DNA from 2 places in the Paenibacillus sp. V4I7 genome. Region 2 is predicted to be linked to the other one. Evidence: a T-box and tRNA genes for the amino acid it is inferred to sense, from the RefSeq annotation. Region 2 holds a T-box; the other holds one or more tRNA genes.

Region 1 (10,823 bases), 2.5 Mb from region 2:
TACCGTGATCCGGTATGGGGACAGTGTCAGGTGGGCAGTTTGACTGGGGCGGTCGCCTCCTAAAATGTAACGGAGGCGTTTAAAGGTTCCCTCAGAATGGTTGGAAATCATTCGCAGAGTGCAAAGGCATAAGGGAGCTTGACTGCGAGACCTACAAGTCGAGCAGGGACGAAAGTCGGACTTAGTGATCCGGTGGTACCGAATGGAAGGGCCATCGCTCAACGGATAAAAGCTACCCTGGGGATAACAGGCTTATCTCCCCCAAGAGTCCACATCGACGGGGAGGTTTGGCACCTCGATGTCGGCTCATCGCATCCTGGGGCTGAAGTAGGTCCCAAGGGTTGGGCTGTTCGCCCATTAAAGCGGTACGCGAGCTGGGTTCAGAACGTCGTGAGACAGTTCGGTCCCTATCTGTCGCGGGCGTAGGAAATTTGAGAGGAGCTGTCCTTAGTACGAGAGGACCGGGATGGACGTACCGCTGGTGTACCAGTTGTCTCGCCAGAGGCATCGCTGGGTAGCTATGTACGGAGGGGATAAGCGCTGAAAGCATCTAAGCGCGAAGCCCCCCTCAAGATGAGATTTCCCAGTATGTAAGACCCCTTGTAGACGACGAGGTTGATAGGTTCGAGGTGGAAGTGCAGCAATGCATGCAGCTGACGAATACTAATCGGTCGAGGGCTTAACCAATAAACCTAAAATTCTAACTTTACGCAAGTTTCGTATCTAGTTTTCAAGGCGCAAACCACGCTTTGACTGTTTGGTGATGATGGCGGAGGGGACCCACGCGTTCCCATCTCGAACACGACCGTTAAGCCCTCCAGCGTCGATGGTACTTGAACCGCAGGGTTCTGGGAGAGTAGAACGTTGCCAAGCAGAATACCCCTAGTGGGTATTTTTTTTGCCGCCCTGTACACTGTTTTACACATTAGGGCCCTTAGCTCAGCTGGTTAGAGCGCACCCCTGATAAGGGTGAGGTCGGTGGTTCGAGTCCACTAGGGCCCACCAATTAACTTCATAGTTAGTATCGGGGTCCACGGAAATTTTTTGGGGTAATATAGGGATCTTTGATGAAATCAGTCTCACTAATATGGGGCCATAGCTCAGCTGGGAGAGCGCCTGCCTTGCAAGCAGGAGGTCAGCGGTTCGATCCCGCTTGGCTCCACCATTTTCCCTGATAGCTCAGTTGGTAGAGCACTCGACTGTTAATCGAGTTGTCACAGGTTCGAGTCCTGTTCGGGGAGTCAAACCCCCAAGAAGTGAAGTGATGCTTTGTAGCATATTCCTATTACTTTTTGGGGGCCCCAATAAACACATTCGTGGAGAAGTGTCCGAGCGGCCGAAGGAGCACGATTGGAAATCGTGTAGGCGTCACAAGCGTCTCGAGGGTTCGAATCCCTCCTTCTCCGTTTCTTTAGATAAAGGAAAGACAATATGGCGGCGTAGCTCAGCTGGCTAGAGCGTACGGTTCATACCCGTAAGGTCGGGGGTTCGAGCCCCTCTGCCGCTACTGATAAATTGGAGAGATACCCAAGTGGCTATAAGGGGACCCTCTGCTAAGGGGTTAGACTGCGTAAGTGGTGCGAGGGTTCGAATCCCTCTCTCTCCGTAGGTAAATTTTTTAAGTTTGGCCCGTTGGTCAAGTGGTTAAGACACCTCCCTTTCACGGAGGTAACAGGGGTTCGAGTCCCCTACGGGTCACCAATAATCTTCATATCCCATGGAGGCTTAGCTCAGCTGGGAGAGCATCTGCCTTACAAGCAGAGGGTCGGCGGTTCGATCCCGTCAGCCTCCACCATATTTTAATATCTGGCTAGTCATGTCGCGGGGTGGAGCAGCCCGGTAGCTCGTCGGGCTCATAACCCGAAGGCCGCAGGTTCAAATCCTGCCCCCGCAACCAAACTCTTTACTGAGTGTTGTTTTCATAGTGTGGAGCTGTGGTGTAGTGGCCTAACATGCCTGCCTGTCACGCAGGAGACCGCGGGTTCGAATCCCGTCAGCTCCGCCATTTTTTATGAATGAATATGCCGTTGTAGCTCAACTGGTAGAGCAACTGACTTGTAATCAGTAGGTTGGGGGTTCAAGTCCTCTCGACGGCACCACAATTCCCAAAAAAGTGAAGATAAGCTTTATAGCAACGCTAATACTTTTTTTGGGCTCGGTAAGGCTTTATATGTGGAGGCTTAGTGAAGTGGCTAAACACGGCAGACTGTAAATCTGCTCTCTTCGAGTTCGGTGGTTCGAATCCATCAGCCTCCATCCAATCTACGTTGGGGATTAGCCAAGCGGTAAGGCAACGGACTTTGACTCCGTCATGCCAAGGTTCAAATCCTTGATCCCCAGTTCTTCACTTGAGTCATTAGCTCAGTTGGTAGAGCACCTGACTTTTAATCAGGGTGTCGTAGGTTCGAATCCTACATGACTCACCATATATAGGGATCTTTAGGCGTAGACTAAAGTCTCTCAGATTGCCTTATTTACAACATGCGCGTATGGCGGAATTGGCAGACGCACTAGACTTAGGATCTAGCGGGCGACCGTGGGGGTTCAAGTCCCTCTACGCGCATCAAATCCTCAGCAGTATTCATACTCCTGGAGGTACCCATGCGGAAGTGGCTCAGCGGTAGAGCATCGCCTTGCCAAGGCGAGGGTCGCGGGTTCGATCCCCGTCTTCCGCTCCATTTAATTAAGCGCCCTTAGCTCAGCTGGATAGAGTATTTGACTACGAATCAAAAGGTCGGGAGTTCGAATCTCTCAGGGCGCGCCATTTTTTATTAGAAATACATATTACTTTCGGGACGTAGCTCAGCTTGGTAGAGCACCTGCTTTGGGAGCAGGGGGTCGCATGTTCAAATCGTGTCGTCCCGATAAACACGCGGGCGTAGTTTAATGGTAGAACTTCAGCCTTCCAAGCTGATCGCGCGGGTTCGATTCCCGCCGCCCGCTTCACAGAAAAAGATCACCTTCGGGTGGTCTTTTTCGTTTGTACAGGAACTCTGTGAACTCAAATTTTAATTTGGAGTGCCCCCATCACCGGTGATGTCATAGAACTATGCCTCGATGATAACCTGCATCTGAATTACATTAGCTCCGTATAATTTAATAAATAGAAATGAGGAATCCTCTGCTGTAGCATGTAACCCTTGAGATAAACCTCTTTCATGGTAAATTTAATGGAGAAGTGATACAAGTAATGCATGTGAACCGATGTTCAGGGGTTGTGACGCTTGTCACCGGATCGGAATAGGTTAATTAATTTACATACATAAAGGAGTACAAAACCCATGATGCTAAATAAAAGAAATAAACTAGTTGAAGTGAGCAGAACGCTAGCTAAGGTTGCAATAGGCGAAGTATTTTCCGATGTAGTCATTAAGAATGGAACACTCGTCAATGTGTATTCTGGTGAATTAATTGAGCATATGGATGTTGCTGTTGCTGCTGGGAGAATTGCCTATGTAGGGAATGCAGACCATACCATTGGGGCTCAAACGGTCATTATCGATGCCACAGGGAAGTATATGTCTCCAGGCTTATTAGATGGTCATATGCATGTTGAAAGCACTATGCTTTCCGTTACCGAGTTTGCCAAAGCGGCATTAGCCAAAGGAACAACGGGGATTTTTATGGACCCACATGAAATTGCCAATGTGTTTGGAACAGAAGGTGTAAGGCTGATGCACGAAGAGGGGCAGCAGCTGCCTCTTAAAGTTTTTACGACTTTCCCATCCTGCGTACCAGCGACTAACGGCTTGGAAGATGCAGGTGCAAGCTTAGAAGTAACCGATATTAAAGAGGGATTGCAGTGGGACAACGTGGTCGGACTAGGCGAAGTCATGAATTTTCCTGGTGTCGTTTACGGTGATCCGAAAATGTGCGGGGAGATTGAAGAAACAATCAAGAGTGGTAAAACGGTCACAGGACATTTTCCGAGTGATGATGATCGTATGCTGCAGGCTTATATGGCATCGGGCGTGACATCTGATCATGAAACCGTAACTAGGGAACAAGGTCTTCACAAAGTCCGCATGGGGATGCACCTTATGATTCGTGAAGGTTCGGCCTGGCATGATGTCAAAGAGGTCATTAAGGTGGTAACCGAAGATAAGGTCAACACGGCCAATATTTCGCTCGTCACGGATGATGTAAGTCCGCAAACGTTGGTGGAGAAAGGGCATCTCAATCATGTGGTTTGCCGCGCAATCGAAGAGGGTGTCGACCCTGTAACTGCGATTCAAATGGTAACGATTAATGTGGCCCGTTATTTTAAAATGGAGCAAGATTTGGGCAGTATTACTCCCGGTAAATATGCTGACATTTTATTACTGGATGATTTACAGAAGGTCGAGCCTTCCACGGTCATTACCGACGGTCAAGTTGTTTTTGATAATGGCAAGCTTACGGTTGATTTCCCCGATTTCGTCTATCCCGAACACATCCGTAATTCCATGAACGTTAAGCGCGAGCTTACGGCAGAGGACTTCAAGCTTGTAAGTCGAAGTAATCAGGATAAGACGCAAGTCAATGTCATCCGCATTATTGAAAACAGTGCAAGAACAGAGAAAATGACTGCAGCTCTAGGTGTTGAAGAAGGGATCATCCAACCAGATGTAGAGCAGGATATTATCCGTCTCGCCTGTATCGAGCGACACCGTGGAACGGGTCAAATTTCACTTGGTTTTACGCATGGCTTTCAATTGAAGGCGGGTGCAGTAGCATCTACAGTGGCGCATGACAGTCATAATCTAATTGTTATGGGGATTAATGAACAGGATATGGCTTTGGCTGCTAATGAGCTTGTCAAAATGGGAGGCGGTATGATTGTTGTAGAGAACAGTAAAGTGCTGGCTCAAGTACCGATGACCATCGCAGGCCTCATGTCAGATAAATCATTGCTTGAAGTCGTTAAAGAGGTTGCTGAGCTCGAGAAAGCGTGGAAACAAATTGGCTGTCCGTTGAACGCCCCGTTTATGACATTCTCATTAATTGCCTTACCCGTTATTCCAGAAATTCGGATTTCAAACCGAGGGGTTGTCGATGTAACGCAGTTCAAGCTAATTGAAGTGGAAATTGGTTAAGTGGGACGAAATAAATAGGTCCAAAAGGACGTCCTCCTCTTTTTGGAAGGATGACGTTCGGCGCGGGAGGTTTGGATGGTTTGCGGGAGGCCGGAATCGAGCTCTGCTTCCATCCCGACTGTTATTCCGGCTTCCTCGAGCATAGGCAGATCAAGGGTGGTGGCCACCTCATCACGAATCTGATGTAACAATACTAATTGCTGTTCAAATTCGTCTACACGCTTGGAGAGCACCATGTTCTCTTGCTTTAGCTTTTTTATAAGCTCATATAATAATTTCATGGTGAGCTTCGGTTTATCTGATTGCTCATTTTCTTCGTTAGTACAAGTGGGAGACAGCAGCAACATCAACTCTTCATCACTGATTACCTTGTTTGACACCGTACAGCCTCCTTAAATTAATGAATCTCACTAAGCTGCCCATCCGTAAAAAGATAATCTTTGGAAAGAAGTGAATGCATAATGTTCCGGCTGCAGTCGATGTACTGTGGGTAAACAACTTGGATAGATTCCTCTTCTTGAATGGGATAGGTAATGATTTTATTCTTTTTGATTATATCTATAAAAAGATGAAACATGATGGAGATAATTAACAATCCAGTTACGCATAGCTCTAAGTTTTGAATCATAAATTAGTCCTCCTATGAATCTTTTTTCATAGATTAACGGATTTGAACTAAAATGTCGCTCGAAAACCGTTGTCGTTTTGTAAGCTTTTATGAAGAGTTCACGTTGAATTTAAGGCAGAAATAGGGTAATGATGGTATTTTTAAAAGGTTATTGTTGTTAAATCTCACGAACTTGTCTATCTATGAAAAAAATAAGGATGGAGTGTTCAACATGTACAGTAAAAATAGTCAGATTCAGACCTATCTGGAGCGCATGAGGTTTGAAGGATCGCTCGATGGCAGCGCTAAGACATTGGCGGACCTTCAGGAGTGTCATCTGCACACGGTTCCATACGAAAATTTGGACATTATGAACCGCACAGCTTTATCGTTGGATCCTCAGGATGTATATCAAAAGATTGTCGTACGTGGGCGCGGTGGGTACTGCTTCGAGCTGAACGCTTTATTCGGCTGGCTGCTGCGAGAGCTTGGCTACCCGGTCACAGACTTGGTTGCTCGATTTTGGCGCGACGAGCCGAACATACCACCGAAACGACGTCATCACGTCCTGAAGGTAGAAGCAGAAGGCACGACTTATTTGTGTGATGTCGGAGTAGGCGGAATTGTCCCGCGCAGGCCCATCGCATGGATCGAGGGTCATGAACAGCATCAAGGCGGAGAGTGCTACCGTCTCGAGCGCGATGCCTATTATGGTTGGATGCTATGTGAGCAGAAGAACAAGGAATGGAACCGCATTTACTCGTTTACGGAGGAACCTCAGCTGCCGAAGGATTTCACCTTTGCGACCTTCTGGTGTGAGAACGCCCCGGATTCGATATTTACCAAAAGCCCAATGGTAGCCATGCGTACCCTTGAGGGACGGAATACACTGGCGGGCCGAGAATTTCGCATCTTTACTTCCGCGGGGGTAAGGACTTTCACTCCGCAGACCGAAGAAGCGTATAAAGCGGCCTTGCAAGAACATTTTGGTATTCATCTAGATTAATCATTCATATAGTCAAGTACTTCAATAGTGGGATTTCCATTTATTCAACATCGAAGAGGACCCCGAAAGGGGTCCCTTTTATTTTTCTAACTTGAAGAAATCCGAATATGATTCTAATTACGAAAGGGATAACTTTCTATCTTCACTTTCTAACGCTTTCTGCTGCTCTTTGGTGAACGTACAACTTAGCTTTGGTAGTCCAGTGTGTTTGTTGATGTAGATAGTTCTTGCAACGCCGTGAATGAATTTCATTTGTTTGGTCCATTCTTTTGGGTTGAACATGGACATCAACTCCCTATTTATATATGTCTCCTACAAATTCTCCACGATAGCATTATTGGAAGCGCTTTATTTAATGTTATGTTCAAAGGACATGGTTGATGCATCGATCAAAAGTACTTCAGAACAACGCGAAAAGGAATGCTGAATTAGTGTTCTTTCCATTCGGAGGGCTGTTATTAAAGTCCCGCCTATCATAAAGGACTTTGTAAGAGTTGACGATGCTGGCATGCGCTGACATAGTAAGCGATTACATTTTTAGTAACTTTTCTTGTGAAATGACTGATTTACATAATCTAAATAAAAATAACCATTGAATGTGTCAGTGACATCTAGTAACCTTTCCTTAGATCACTGATCAGGGTCGAACCACAATATCTTACTCGAATGTAAGTTGGTTTATCTATGTACTTGCACAAATAGTGACGGGGAAACATTTTCGGCAAACTCCTTCGATAATCGTATGGAAGCCCTTACATAAAAGACAGCCAAGAGCTTCTGGTTAGGAGTAGTTTTCACAAGAGACAAGTAAACCTAAAAAAGGAATGGTGTTCAGTGATGACAAAGAGAACGCACGGTGGTCCCAAAGCGGTCTTAGCTCTTATTGCGAGTGTAGGTTTACTAGCAGGCTGCTCTTCGGCCAATCAAACAGGTACAACTGGATCGACGAACACGCCGGGTACAAAGGAACCAGCATCATCAACTGCTAAGGCCTCTGGAACCGTGACATTTTGGTACGATAAGACAGGTGTGGCAGGAGAAGCGATTAAGGCTGCTGCTGATGCTTTCCAGGCAGCGCATCCCGAAATTAAATTGAATGCTGTATATGTGGCTGATTTGACAGTCGGCGGAGGACAAAAGCTGATGTCCGCTGTCGCTGGGGGAACTGCCCCGGATGCGGTATTCTTCGATCGCTTCCAGATTGCCTCATGGGCCCAGCAGGAGGCTTTGATCGATATTTCGGACAGGGTCAAGAAAGATGCCATCGATCCGAAAAAGTTTTATCCAGCTGCATGGAATGAGGTTGTGTACAAGGATAAAGTATACGGGCTTCCGGTTTCTACGGATGGGCGGGCCTTGTTCTATAACAAGGATCATTTCAAGGAAGTTGGACTTGACCCTGAGAAGCCGCCTAAGACGATCAAAGAGCTGGAAGAATATGCGGCCAAGCTGACCGTGAAGGAAGGAAACATCTATAAGCGGATCGGTCTTATACCGTGGTCTAATCAAGGCAATTTCTATACGTGGGGATGGGCGTTCGGCGGCAATTTCTATAACACGAGCACCGGTAAAGTAACACCTAATGATCCTAAGAACGTTGAGGCACTGCAATGGCTGCAGGATTATGCCAACAAATATAATATCAGTGACATGAAATCATTAGCGAGCTCGACTCAGATCAATCCATTTGCGGCCGGCAAGGTAAGCATGGAAATCGGAAACAACTTGCTGGCAGCAACCGTTAAAGCAGCTAATACGAATGTGAACTTCGGTGTTGCGCAGCTGCCGACACCGACCGGAGATCAGACGGTTACATGGTCGGGTGGTTTCAGTCTCGTCATTCCCAAGGGTGCCAAAAATCAGGATGGCGCATGGGAGCTCCTGAAGTTCTTTACAGGTGATGAGGCACAAGAAAAATTGACAAAATCCTACCTGTCAGTCGTTCATTCAGTAAACCAAAAAGTGTTTGCGAATGATCCTATCAATACTAAAATTCTCGGATTTCTAGGAACGGCACACTGGCGTCCAGTAATTTCGCAAGGGCAGCTGCTTTGGAACGAGATGGCTAGCGCCTTGGATATGGCCTCGAACAATAAAGGCAAACCGAAGGAACTGCTCGACAGTGTGGCAGACAAGGTGAATGCTGCTCTGGCTAGTGACCAAAAAAGCAAATGAGGTGCAGTAAAAGATGATGGATTCAAACTTGGTCCGAGCTACTGGACAGGAGCCTTCCGGTCCTAGACATCAAGAAGCCCGGAAGAAATCTTTCGTCCGAGCTTTCAGTAAAAACGCGCCTGGCTGGCTATTCGTCACCCCTTGGATAGTGGGTCTGCTGCTCTTTTATTTGTACCCACTTGTCAGTTCCATCTATCTCAGTTTTACCTCTTACAGCATTCTGAAGGCCGGACAATTTGTCGGCCTTCAGAATTACCAAAGCTTGATGCAGGACAAAGTGTTTTGGAGCTCTATTTACAATACCGTGTATTACGCTCTTGTCTTCGTTCCGCTTAGTATAGTCCTAAGTATATGGCTGGCGCTGCTGTTGAACACGAGAGTAAAGGGAATCGCGATCTACCGTACGGTCTTTTATCTGCCGACTCTTGTTCCCTTGGTTGCTAAGGCAGTCCTCTGGATGTGGCTGCTGAACCCTCAGGCGGGGCTGGTCAATCAATTATTGTCCAGATTGGGCATTGATGGTCCCCCATGGTTGGGCAATGAGGCCTGGGCTAAGCCCACCCTCGTTATGATATCTTTATGGGCCGTTGGACAGACGGTCGTCATCTTCCTTGCTGGATTGCAGGGTATATCGCAGGAATATTATGATGCTGCTTCGGTTGACGGTGCTAGATGGTATCAGAAATTTGGGCTGGTCACCTTACCGCTGCTAACGCCAGTCATCTTCTACAACTTGGTAATGGGTATTATTAGTTCCATTCAAGTGTTCTCCTTACCTTATACGCTTACGGGCGGGAGTGGCTCACCAGCTGGGTCGATGATGTTTTATGTCATGTATTTGTACCAGAATGCTTTTCTGTATCTGAAAATGGGCTATGCATCGGCTATGGCATGGATTCTTTTTATCGTGATTGCTTTGCTAACGGTCGTGATTTTCATCTCATCTAAAAAATGGGTTCATTATCAAGGGGACTAGAGGGGGCTTGTACGTGAAAAATCATAGAAATGCAGCTGCGCGCAACCTCCTTACCCAATTGGTTCTAATCGCGCTGGCATTGAGTTTTGCAGCCCCACTGCTGTGGATGATCTCGACATCATTGAAGGACAACTCCCAATTATACATGGATCCTCCACGTTGGATTCCTAGTCCGGTGCACTGGAGAAATTATCTCGATGCATTTACGAGAATTTCTTTTCCGAGAATGTTTAGCAATACACTGATTGTTACCGTATTCAGTACACTGGGCATGCTTATCGTTTCTCCGTTGGCGGCATATAGTTTGGCCAAGCTGGATTGGCGGGGGAAGGGGTTGATCTTTGGGTTGACTGTAAGTGTGATGATGATTCCCGGGCCCGTGACAATGATCCCTGAGTTCCTTCTGTTTCATAAGTTGAAATGGGTCGGAACACTGCTTCCGCTAATCGTTAAGCATGCGCTTGGCGTTCCTGTCTATATTTTTATGCTGCGGCAATTTTTCAAAGGACTGCCCTCGGAGCTGCAGCAGGCCGCTCGCATAGATGGTGCTGGGGAATTCCATATTTACTGGCGCATTATGCTGCCATTGGCGATGCCGGCCGTTCTGGCGACCGGGTTGTTCCAGGTCATGAGTAGTTGGAATGATTTCTTGGGCCCACTGTTATATCTGAATGACCCTAGTCAATATACATTGTCTCTAGGTCTGCAGCAATTTCAAAACGAGATCAGCACAGAGTGGGGATTGCTAATGGCGGCTACCTTTTTGATGATCCTGCCGATTATCATTCTATTCTTTTTTCTGCAGAAATCATTCATTCAAGGCATTACCTTTACGGGCATTAAAGGCTAATTATTATTACTAATGCCGCATTCGATCGATAATCATGATTTTGATAATTAAACGAGGGATGTCCTTATATGAAATATGAACATATGCCAAGAAAACCGAATCTACTCTATCTGCAGCTTGCCGAAAAGGTAAGG
Region 2 (10,823 bases):
CTCTACTCGAACCAGAAAACCTTTCCAATTCGGAGGATGAGCAGCTCTAGAAAAAACAGGACAAACGAGCTTCGCATGAAGCGAAAGCTCGTTTGCTTCCTTTACTCGTGGTAATGAGCCGAAACAACGTCATTACATCTCGCACATAGTGTCGGATGTTCTTTACTTTGCCCCACCTCAGGAGTCACTATCCAGCAGCGCTCGCACTTCTCGCCTTCAGCTACCGTGATAGCAATGGCCGCATCCTTCGATTGATATACCCCAGCAGGAGTCTCCGTTCCAGGTTTATGCACGCTCACAGCAGACACGATGAACAACTGATCCAACTGCTCCAATTGCATAAGTAAATCGTAAGCAGCTTCATTCGGATATAGATGAACAGCAGCTCCTAATGAGTTACCGATGACCTTCTCTTTACGTGCCTCTTCGAGAGCTTTCAGAACTTCATCTCTAACATCCAAGAAGCTATTCCATTTATTTTCCAATTCTTCCTTGTATAAACTTGAATCGACTTCCGGCAGTTCTGCTAACTGCACACTGCTGAGTTCAACACCAGGAATGTACTTCCATACTTCATCCGCTGTATGTGGAAGAATAGGTGAGATCAGCTTCGTAATCGCAGTTAAGGAAGCATATAATACGGTCTGCGAAGCTTTCCGAGCAGGATCATGAGGCGCGTTTGCATACAAACGATCCTTGATAATATCTAAGTAGAAAGAGCTCATTTCAACCGCGCAGAAATGATGAATTGTTTGGTAAACGACATGGAATTCATACGCTTCATAAGCCTTCACTACTTTCTCAATCATACGATTCAAACGGATCAACGCATAACGATCGAGTTCCGACAAACTCTCCGTCGCTACGCGATCTGTTTCTGGATTGAAATGACTCATGTTACCCAGCAAGAACCGCATCGTGTTGCGAATTTTACGGTATACTTCCGTCGTTTGGTTCAAGATATTATCCGAGATCCGGTGATCCGATTGATAATCGACTGAAGATACCCACAGACGCAGGATATCAGCACCTAGCTTACCACATACAACATTCGGATCAATCGTGTTTCCGATCGACTTGGACATTTTCCGTCCTTCTCCATCCAACGTAAAGCCATGGCTGAGTACGCCTTTATAAGGCGATTTCTCTCTTGTGGCAACACCTGTAATGAGGGAGGAGTTAAACCAACCACGGTACTGGTCAGAACCTTCCAAGTACAGATCCGCAGGCCACTGCAGCTCAGGACGGGATTCTAAAACAGCCACATGACTAGAACCAGAATCAAACCATACGTCCATGATATCCGTTTCCTTACGGAACTCACCATGACCACATTTGGAGCAGCTAGTTCCCTGAGGAAGGAGATCCTTCTCATCCTTGATAAACCAAGCATTTGAGCCTTCTTGCTCAAATAACTGAGCCACATGTTCAATGGTTTGCTCATTAACAAGCGGTTCGTTACAGCTCCGGCAGTAGAAGATCGGAATAGGCACACCCCATGCACGCTGCCTCGAGATACACCAGTCTCCACGATCTGCAATCATGTTATGCAGGCGGATTTCGCCCCACTCCGGTGTCCACTTCACTTGCTTAATTTCATCCAGCATCTCTTGTCTGAATTTATCGATAGACGCGAACCACTGCTCTGTTGCTCGATAAATAACAGGCTTCTTCGTGCGCCAATCATGGGCATATTGATGCTGAATTTCTCCAGCTTTAAGCAATAGACCTGATTCCTGCAGCTTTTCGATAATCAACTTGCCGCCTTTTTCGTAGAACATGCCTTCGAAGCCCGGTGCTTCAGCGGTGAAATGCCCTTGATCATCCACAGGACATAGCACTCCGATGTTATAACGTTGTCCAATCGCGAAATCGTCTTCCCCGTGTCCAGGAGCTGTGTGTACACATCCAGTACCTGCTTCTAGTGTCACATGTTCCCCAACCATAACAAGCGATTCACGGTCATAGAAAGGATGCTGACACGTAACGAACTCGAGCTCGCTGCCTTTTACTGTCGACAATACTTCGTAATCGGCCCAGCCAATTTCCTTAGCTGCTGCTGCAAGCAAGCCCTGTGCAAGTACATATTTTTTCCCATTGGCTTGAACAACAGCATAGTCAAACTCAGGGTGAAGTGAAATGCCCAGATTGGCAGGCAGTGTCCATGCCGTTGTCGTCCAGATCACAATAGCGGCATCCTCTGGCAGCTTGCCTTTGCCGTCTTTAACAGGGAACGCCACATAAATGGAAGTGGACGTTTTTTCTTTGTACTCAATCTCAGCTTCTGCAAGTGCACTTTCGGAAGATGGGGACCAATAGACAGGCTTCAAACCTTTGTAGACAAAGCCTTTTTGCACCATTTTACCGAATACTCGAATTTGCTGAGCTTCATAATTCGGCTGCAGTGTGATATACGGATTCTTCCAGTCACCGCGGATACCCAGACGCTGGAATTGGCTCTTCTGTTTCTCAACAGACTGAAGAGCGTACTCTTTGCAATATTCACGGAACTCAGGGACGGTCATTTTTTTACGATCAACTTTACCGCTATTCGTAATGACTTGCTCAATCGGCAAGCCATGTGTATCCCAACCTGGAACATAAGGTGCATCGAAGCCTTGCAGCGTTTTGAATCGTACGATGATATCTTTTAATACCTTGTTGAGCGCATGCCCGATATGAATATCTCCGTTCGCGTACGGAGGCCCGTCATGAAGAATAAATTTGGTTCTGCCACTACGACTCTCCTGCACTTTGGCATAGATGTCCTCAGCTTCCCAATGCTCTTGCATTTTCGGTTCCGCTTGCGGCAAATTGCCTCTCATCGGAAATTCCGTTTGTAGTAAATTTAATGTTTTGCCATAATCCATGCTAACCTCTCCATTCCTGCCTCAAACTTTATGTTGTCAAAAAAAACAAAAAAAGCCTCTCATCCCCAAAAGGGACGAGAAACTTTAGCTCGCGGTACCACCCTCGTTAACAAGCAAAATGAACATACACCTTCCGGCGTATCGAACACAAGCTTAATCACTCGATCATGTGTAACGGCATGACCCGTTTCTCTCTACTCGCTTCAAGAGACGCTCCTGGGGGATATTCGGTACGCTGCAGAGATTAGGCTCACACCAATACCCTAATTCGCTGACACTGCTCATTCGACCTACTCGTTCCAGTCATAGCTTTACTGAGATACATTTAACAGGAGTATAACCAATTCGTTAGGCATAGTCAATATGACAGCCACCTAATCATTGATTCCTACTCTTCTTTATTTTCAAACTGCATACTTTGCCAGCCTTCCGTGTTGAGCAGCTCTAATTGTGCTTCAAGCAGCGTCCGGAAGCGTGTGCGATAAATGGAGGCTTGTTTTTTCAACTCTTCAATCTCCAAAGCAACCTTGCGTGAACGTGTCAAGGATTCATTAATAATTCGATCTGCATTCTTCTCAGCTTCCTTCAAGATCAGCTGTGCTTCTTTCTTGGCGTTGCTTCTCACTTCATCCGCAGCTTCTTGAGCAACAATAATTGTTTTACTAAGTGATTCCTCAATATTCGTGAAATGGTCCAAACGTTCCTGCAGTGTCACCGTTTGATTGTGCAAGTCTTTATTCTCACGAATCAATGCCTCGTAATCCTTAATAACTTGATCCAGGAATTCATTCACTTGATCTTCATCATAACCGCGGAACGAGCGAGAAAACTCCTTATTATGTATGTCTAGCGGTGTTAATGGCATTAGTGCCCCTCCTTAGCGTTTTGCGCAGCAAAACTGACTTCGTAAGCATAAGCTGAGCTTTCTTCCAAGAAAGCTAGTTTGAACCCACATCTATACTGATCAGTTCGACAGAAAATAAGCAATTCCTGCAAAGTTCGTGGATAAATTATCCACGTTCATGCAAATTTGCCGATCTTCACACGAATTCGCCCTTTTTTCGTTACGCCTTCCACTTCAAGCACCTTGAATCTACCAAATCCTTGCAAAGACACCATATCCCCTTCTTTAAGAGGCTTACTAGGATCTTCCTCCAGCTTCCAATTGACGCGGCAGCGGCCAGCTTGAATGGGAACCAATATTTTAGCTCGGCTAAGCCTGAATACATCGCTCACAATCCCGTCCATACGCATAGATGCAACAGACAGGTTCAGCTCGTCCAATTGTACTTGAGCGAGTTCCAGCTTATCTAACGACAGCAGTTCTGTTTGTACATGAACCCTATGTACCTGGGACAAATTCAAATGCAGGTAATCTGCAGCATCCTGGGTAACCAGACAATGGCAGCCGCCCTCTATAACATGAATATCGCCAACCTTGTCTCGCTTCATGCCGAGTCCAAGAATGGCGCCCATGTAATCTCCATGTTCTAATGTTAAAAATTTGCCGTCTCCGGAAGAAACCGACAAGACCGCCATCGCCATATCTTCCCCATCCAAAGATCGGTAATCAGGGGCAATCAGAGCCCTTCTTCGTTCGGCTGCCGAGTAGCCACCATCTAACCGACAATGGACATCAGGGTGACGGTTAACGAGTGATGTCAGTATAAAAGCTTGTCTGGGGTCCAGAAAATCTGTTAGCTTCACAGCATGCTGCTCAGCAGCCCGCTCCACCCAATCCCAGGCTTTGTCAACAAAATGATGTTCATCCGAATGAAAATGACCATAGAGTTCTTTTGGCAATGTTAGAACAACCCCACAATGAAATCGAGCACAGCCATAATCCCCATAACCACAAATCGCAGTGCGATTAAGGCCACAATTGGCGAAAGATCAATAAACCCTATGCTAGGAATAATTTTCCGGAAAGGGCTTAAATACGGTTCAACCAATTTCCCAAGAAGTCCTCCGACGAAGCTCTCACGTGCGCTAGGAAACCAAGAAAGAATTAAATAGCCAATAATCATGAAATAATAAATTTCCATCAAAATACTAAGATAATAGTGAACGTAATTCACGTAAGCATCCACCTCTGTGTTAGGATATGAACCTATTCCTCACCCATCATTTCGGAGATGTGACCATGAATATCAACTGAATCTGGTGTACACAGAAAGATATTCGGTCCCAGTTTGGAAATAGACCCATTCAAAGCATATACCGTCCCGCTTAAGAAATCTACGATACGTATGGCTTGATCGCCACGAACTCGCTGTAAGTTGACGATCACGGCTCTTCGGGAACGAAGATGATCTGCGATGTCTTGTGTTTCTTCATAGGTTCGAGGTTCACTTAGCACGACACGTGCATTTTTCTGTGAATGAATGCTGACGACATTAGCCTTATTTTTATTACGTAATTCATAAGGATTGGTTTCAGGTTCTTCTGTTGCTTCCACAATACGCTCCCGCTCAACAACCTCTTCCTCTTCTTGCAGCCCAAGAAAATTCATAAATCGGTTATAAACACCCACTATAGTTCCCTCCTTATCATGTTCTTAAATCAGGTTAACTAAAGTTCTTTCCCTACCAAAACAGTACCCAAACGAACCCAAGTTGCACCTTCTTCAATCGCTACTTCAAAGTCTCCAGACATACCCATGGATAACTCCGTAATCTCGTACGGGAAAATTTTCCGTTCATTCAGACGGTCTCGCAATTCTCTCAATCCACGGAAGACAGGTCTTGTTGCATTGGCCTCCATCTCGTAAGGAGCCATGGTCATCAAACCTGTGATATGTATATGTTTTAGCCTACTAACTTCTGTAGCAAAATCGAAGAAATGCTCAGGTGCAATGCCATACTTTGACTCTTCCCCGGAAACGTTCACTTGCAATAAACAATTTACTTCAATTCCCAAAGCTGCAGCCTGCTTGTCCAGTTCTTTGGCCAGAGATATCCGATCCAACGAGTGAATGTAGGCGAATTTGCCAATGACATCTTTTACTTTATTCGTTTGCAAATGTCCAATGAAATGCCATGTTCCCCGTTCGTGGAGCGCTTCCCACTTCGGCTTTACATCCTGCCATCGATTCTCACCAATATGCAGAAGTCCTGCATCCAATACGCTTTTGGTCGTCTCTAAGGAAACATATTTCGTTACAGCAATAATCTTAACATCGTTCTCTTTCCGTCCAGACCGCTTACATGCTGCGTCGACACGGGCTTCAACCTCATCTTTACGGGCCAGTAAACTCACTTATGCAGACACCTCAATTCAACACTTCGCTTGCACCAATCTCCTCAAAGAAGACCCATCCAAGCAATCATTCTACCTGTAGAACCGCCTTCTTTTCGATGTGAAAAAAAGAGATCAGTGCTACAACTCGTACATAACTGTGATACTTCGATATGGGACGACAAAATTCCTGCTTGAAGTAACAATTTTCGGTTCAATTCTTGCAAATTCAGCATATACTTGCCATTTCCTTTGTCGACCATAACAGCTTGATGCTCTTCTGATGATGCTTCGATATCGGTAAGTACATGGTTCACACGATTAGCTACAGTCTCATCAACCTCATAGCAGCAGGCTCTTATGGATGGACCTATTGCCGCGCGAATGTCTGTGGCCTGACTACCAAAAGTATGTGTCATTAAGGATATAGTAGCCATGGAAATGTTTAACACTGTGCCTTTCCAACCTGCATGAGCAAGCCCGGCAACACGCTTAACAGGATCGTAGAAAAATAACGGTACACAATCTGCAAATTGCGCACATAGAACGATCCCTTTCTCATTAGTAATGAATCCGTCTTTCGCTTGAATAGCCGTTTCCCTTGATGCTCTGCCCATTCCCTTTTCCTGTAGACTTACTACAGTGACTTCGTTACTATGTACCTGTTCTGCATATGTGAATGCTTCAAACGGCTGTCCTACGGCCTCAGCGATCAACTCACGATTCCTCACCACATGCTCTGGTACATCATTCACATGCAGTCCGCAATTAAGCGTTGAATAGGATCCCTGACTCACTCCTCCATGGCGGGACGTAAAACCAACAGTCAATTCACTATATTGCTCCATCCAGTTTGCTATCGTAAATAGGACTGGCCCATCTTCTTTCCCTTGTTTCACAAATGGTTCCACGGTTGTCTCTCTCCCCACACTTGGATCTTTACTCCTTTTACTTTAGCACAAAATAAAAAGACACACGATGTTTGCTTCGCCTGCCCATGAAGCAGCAGCCTTGGCTCGTGTGCCTTCCGTCAATTACGGAATTGCTGATTGAACTCATAAACACCTTCGTTATCATCCGCTTGACGATAAGGCCGGACATCTTCTAATTTCACAAGAACGACATCGGCACCAATTTTCACAATATGCTTCCAAGGTATAATGACATCTGTCCCTGTACCGAACAACCCGAAAAATCGGCTTTGATTAGGTACAACAATCGATTCGATACGGCCCTGACGCAGATCAAGCTCCAAATCACTGATTTGCCCGAGCTTTTTACCATCGACAATATTGATTACATCTTTCGTCTGGAAATCAGATATTTTCATGAGGCTATTCACCACGAATCTCATTAGGATTTTTAACTGATTTTGTACTAGTATATGTGCGGTGTGGGCAAAATGTCCTGAAAACCAAAAAAAGACCTTCACGGCTTGTCTCAGCCGATCCAGTCTTTATGTTAATTACGATTTCACATGTTTCTGCATCTGACAGATGGCCGATTTCTCAAGCCTAGAAACCTGCGCTTGGGAAATGCCAATCTCATCGGCAACCTCCATCTGCGTTTTCCCTTCAAAAAAGCGCATGGAGAGAATCATCTTCTCCCTAGCATTTAGTTTACGCATAGCTTCGCGAAGAGCAATTCCTTCAATCCAAGACATGTCCTTATTGCGCTCATCACTGATCTGGTCCATGACATAGATGGGATCTCCGCCATCATGATAAATCGGTTCGAATAACGATACCGGGTCTTGAATGGCATCAAGCGCGAATACGACATCCTCCTTAGGCACATTAAGGGCCTCGGAGATTTCGTAGATCGTAGGCTCGCGTGAATTCTGATTCGTCAAGCTGTCTCTGACTTGCAAAGCTTTGTAAGCAATATCTCTTAAGGAACGAGAAACGCGAATCGGGTTATTATCTCGTAAGTAGCGGCGAATCTCACCTATAATCATCGGTACAGCATAGGTTGAGAACTTGACGTTTTGACTTAAATCAAAGTTATCAATGGCTTTCATCAAACCAATACAGCCAACTTGGAAGAGATCGTCCACATACTCTCCGCGATTGTTGAACCGCTGGATCACACTTAGAACCAACCTTAGGTTCCCATTGACCAATTTCTCTCTTGCAGATCGTTCTTGTTTCGTCTGCAAATCAGAGAACAATTCACGCATTTCAGCATTGGTCAGAACAGGCAGTTTGGCGGTATCAACACCACATATCTCAACTTTATTTCGGGTCACCGTGATTACCTCCCAAGGAGAAACATTACTGTTAATTATCCCCGTGAGCGGTTGATTTATTCCTGTCCTATCCCCTATGGAGCTACTTGACAAAAGGGTTTCGACTCGCTCCCTCCCGTGACTGCTGAACAATTTCGACATGACCTGTCAAAAAATATTTTTCAGACCATCTTATTAAATTCCTTACGAAGCCTTTTAATAATGCGCTTTTCTAATCTGGAGATATACGATTGTGAAATGCCCAGTAAATCAGCGACGTCCTTTTGCGTTTTTTCCTCCCCGTCTTGTAGGCCAAAACGAAGCTCCATGATGATGCGTTCCCGTTCTGTTAACTTATCAAGTGCTTTATGCAGCAGCTTTCGATCTACCTGTTCTTCAATATTTCTGTAAATGGTATCATTTTCGGTCCCTAAAACATCAGATAGCAGAAGTTCATTTCCGTCCCAATCAATGTTAAGCGGTTCATCAAATGAAACTTCCGTACGTATTTTACTGTTTCGTCTTAAGTACATGAGAATTTCATTTTCAATACAGCGTGAAGCATAAGTAGCTAGCTTGATCTTTTTCTCCGGGTCAAATGTGTTCACCGCTTTAATTAGGCCGATGGCACCGATAGAAACCAAATCCTCGATATTGATGCCAGTATTTTCGAACTTTCTAGCTATATAAACAACCAATCTCAGGTTGCGCTCAATCAGCATAGCTCGCACTGCGGCATCCCCGGACGGTAACTTTTCCAATAAGTACTCTTCTTCTTCTCTCGTCAGTGGAGGCGGCAACGCTTCACTGCCACCAATGTAATAGATTTCTTCGCCTTTGAGACCTAATAGCATTAAAATACGAAAATACGCTAGTTGAAAAAGCATTTTCCACTTCAAGAACATGTTAGTTTCCTCCTAAGAGTTTTGCGTATGCAAAACTGACTTCGTAAGCAATCGCTGAGTTTTGCGTTAGCAAAACTTTCATCGTAAGCATATGTAGAGTTTTGCTGCTAGCAAAACAAATTTCCTAAACCGAAGAAGTGGTTTACGTTATTTATTACTCACCCTCCATTTTGAAAGCGCTATCCTGCTGAAATTAAAGCTGGATGGATAATCGCTTGATAAGTGCCGTCACTGCAAAGCTTTCCTCCGTCGAGTCCGATAAGCACCTTAGACGCTTCAATATGCAAATGATTATGGGTGATCACCACCTTATCCGGTTTAATGGCCAGCATGAATTGGGTATTCCGATTAACGCCACGGTATGGCACGAGACGTAAGCGGTCCTGCCAAACAAATTCCTCCACACCCAAACCACTTATGATCTGATCAACATCTGCCGATCGAATCCTTTGGAGCCATTCTACAGGTAATACATCCCCCCACTCAGACACTTCCATGACCATTACAGGGGTTCGTGTTAACGGGTCATACAATTGATTTCCCGTATCAATTAAACCTTTGCAAGAGGCTGTATAATCACCCACGTGAATCGTTACTTCCGCCAAATAAGATGTCAACACCTCACGCTGTTTCGAGCTCTGAAATACGGTTCTGAACCACCACAATAAAGGTAGCAGCAACACAAGCACAAACAGGATACCTCCAACCTGCAGCTGAAACATGGCCACACCGGTTTGCGTAAACACAATCCCCTTCATCACATCGGATGAGGATGCCAGTACATAATGAATGCCGAACATACCACCGGCTACAGCAAAATTCACTAAAAGGAACGTTCCGATGTTTCTTAATAAATTTTGTAAGGAGCCAAACCCAAAAGCAGTCATAATCATACCGATACAGAACATACATTTCACAGAAAATGTAAAAAGAAACAACGGCACTGGCAAGAACATAATGACCACATAGGAAGCTCCCAAAACCGACGAACCTACGATTCTCCACCACTTGAACGATATTTTCCGCGTTTTAGCCGTTACGAGAAGCATGGCCGCATCTATCAGAAAGTTCAGCAGGAAAATGAGATCCGCATAGACGACCACAATTTCCTCACCTCCAAGACGGATGCTATTATAGTAATTTTTCTGACGAAACTTTAAGGTTCTAAATCAGTATATGGGAATCTAAATTCAAAGTCTGTCTAAACTTGCTAGTAGGATGATACTTTTTTTGTCAGTTGGCGCGGCCTATCCTGAGCTAGAAAAGCCCTAGGAACAAGAAAAAACCGAAGCCTCTACATCATGTAGGGCTTCGGTCTCTTTACAATTATTGTGTAATTATTTGTCGGTATTCCGTCCGCGATTACGCAGAAACGTCGGAATATCTAATTGATCGTTTGAAGGTTGTGAACCAAAGGGTTTCAAATTGTTCAACCGATTGTCTGGAGCAGGAGTTTCTGGTTGACCTGTGCCAGGACGTTTGATGGGTTGATGAACAGGTGCTGCCTTATGCTCGAAACCAGTTGCAATAACAGTAACGAGAATTTCATCCTTGAGTTTATCATCAATAACAGCTCCGAAAATC

Evidence for each region. A T-box is a leader RNA that pairs with one kind of tRNA and senses whether it is charged. The one in region 2 lies ahead of ileS (isoleucine--tRNA ligase), so its partner is inferred to be a tRNA-Ile.
Region 1: it has a tRNA-Ile gene. The T-box ahead of ileS (isoleucine--tRNA ligase) is inferred to sense a tRNA for this amino acid. The anticodon was not compared.

What each region holds. Positions count from the first base shown of each region.
Region 1 covers NZ_JAUSZD010000002.1:6,337,093-6,347,915, reverse strand. The annotation lists rRNA gene QFZ80_RS29820 (23S ribosomal RNA) at 1-687, shown strand, start outside; rRNA gene rrf (5S ribosomal RNA) at 757-873, shown strand; tRNA gene QFZ80_RS29810 (tRNA-Ile) at 929-1,005, shown strand; tRNA gene QFZ80_RS29805 (tRNA-Ala) at 1,090-1,165, shown strand; tRNA gene QFZ80_RS29800 (tRNA-Asn) at 1,169-1,241, shown strand; tRNA gene QFZ80_RS29795 (tRNA-Ser) at 1,319-1,406, shown strand; tRNA gene QFZ80_RS29790 (tRNA-Met) at 1,434-1,507, shown strand; tRNA gene QFZ80_RS29785 (tRNA-Ser) at 1,518-1,606, shown strand; tRNA gene QFZ80_RS29780 (tRNA-Glu) at 1,627-1,701, shown strand; tRNA gene QFZ80_RS29775 (tRNA-Val) at 1,720-1,795, shown strand; tRNA gene QFZ80_RS29770 (tRNA-Met) at 1,821-1,897, shown strand; tRNA gene QFZ80_RS29765 (tRNA-Asp) at 1,929-2,005, shown strand; tRNA gene QFZ80_RS29760 (tRNA-Thr) at 2,024-2,099, shown strand; tRNA gene QFZ80_RS29755 (tRNA-Tyr) at 2,175-2,256, shown strand; tRNA gene QFZ80_RS29750 (tRNA-Gln) at 2,269-2,340, shown strand; tRNA gene QFZ80_RS29745 (tRNA-Lys) at 2,351-2,426, shown strand; tRNA gene QFZ80_RS29740 (tRNA-Leu) at 2,484-2,563, shown strand; tRNA gene QFZ80_RS29735 (tRNA-Gly) at 2,604-2,678, shown strand; tRNA gene QFZ80_RS29730 (tRNA-Arg) at 2,688-2,764, shown strand; tRNA gene QFZ80_RS29725 (tRNA-Pro) at 2,792-2,865, shown strand; tRNA gene QFZ80_RS29720 (tRNA-Gly) at 2,873-2,943, shown strand; gene ade (adenine deaminase) at 3,282-5,075, shown strand; gene QFZ80_RS29710 (hypothetical protein) at 5,072-5,455, opposite strand; gene QFZ80_RS29705 (hypothetical protein) at 5,473-5,703, opposite strand; gene QFZ80_RS29700 (arylamine N-acetyltransferase family protein) at 5,915-6,688, shown strand; gene QFZ80_RS29695 (hypothetical protein) at 6,806-6,970, opposite strand; gene QFZ80_RS29690 (ABC transporter substrate-binding protein) at 7,526-8,863, shown strand; gene QFZ80_RS29685 (carbohydrate ABC transporter permease) at 8,877-9,839, shown strand; gene QFZ80_RS29680 (carbohydrate ABC transporter permease) at 9,853-10,689, shown strand; gene QFZ80_RS29675 (GntR family transcriptional regulator) at 10,758-10,823, shown strand, end outside.
Region 2 covers NZ_JAUSZD010000002.1:3,857,812-3,868,634, forward strand. The annotation lists gene QFZ80_RS19055 (TraR/DksA C4-type zinc finger protein) at 1-50, shown strand, start outside; gene ileS (isoleucine--tRNA ligase) at 102-2,870, opposite strand; T-box leader at 2,938-3,186, opposite strand; gene QFZ80_RS19065 (DivIVA domain-containing protein) at 3,259-3,735, opposite strand; gene QFZ80_RS19070 (YlmH family RNA-binding protein) at 3,891-4,673, opposite strand; gene QFZ80_RS19075 (YggT family protein) at 4,676-4,915, opposite strand; gene QFZ80_RS19080 (cell division protein SepF) at 4,981-5,403, opposite strand; gene QFZ80_RS19085 (YggS family pyridoxal phosphate-dependent enzyme) at 5,442-6,128, opposite strand; gene pgeF (peptidoglycan editing factor PgeF) at 6,173-7,018, opposite strand; gene QFZ80_RS19095 (YlmC/YmxH family sporulation protein) at 7,138-7,437, opposite strand; gene sigG (RNA polymerase sporulation sigma factor SigG) at 7,573-8,355, opposite strand; gene sigE (RNA polymerase sporulation sigma factor SigE) at 8,517-9,239, opposite strand; gene spoIIGA (sigma-E processing peptidase SpoIIGA) at 9,419-10,342, opposite strand; gene ftsZ (cell division protein FtsZ) at 10,577-10,823, opposite strand, start outside.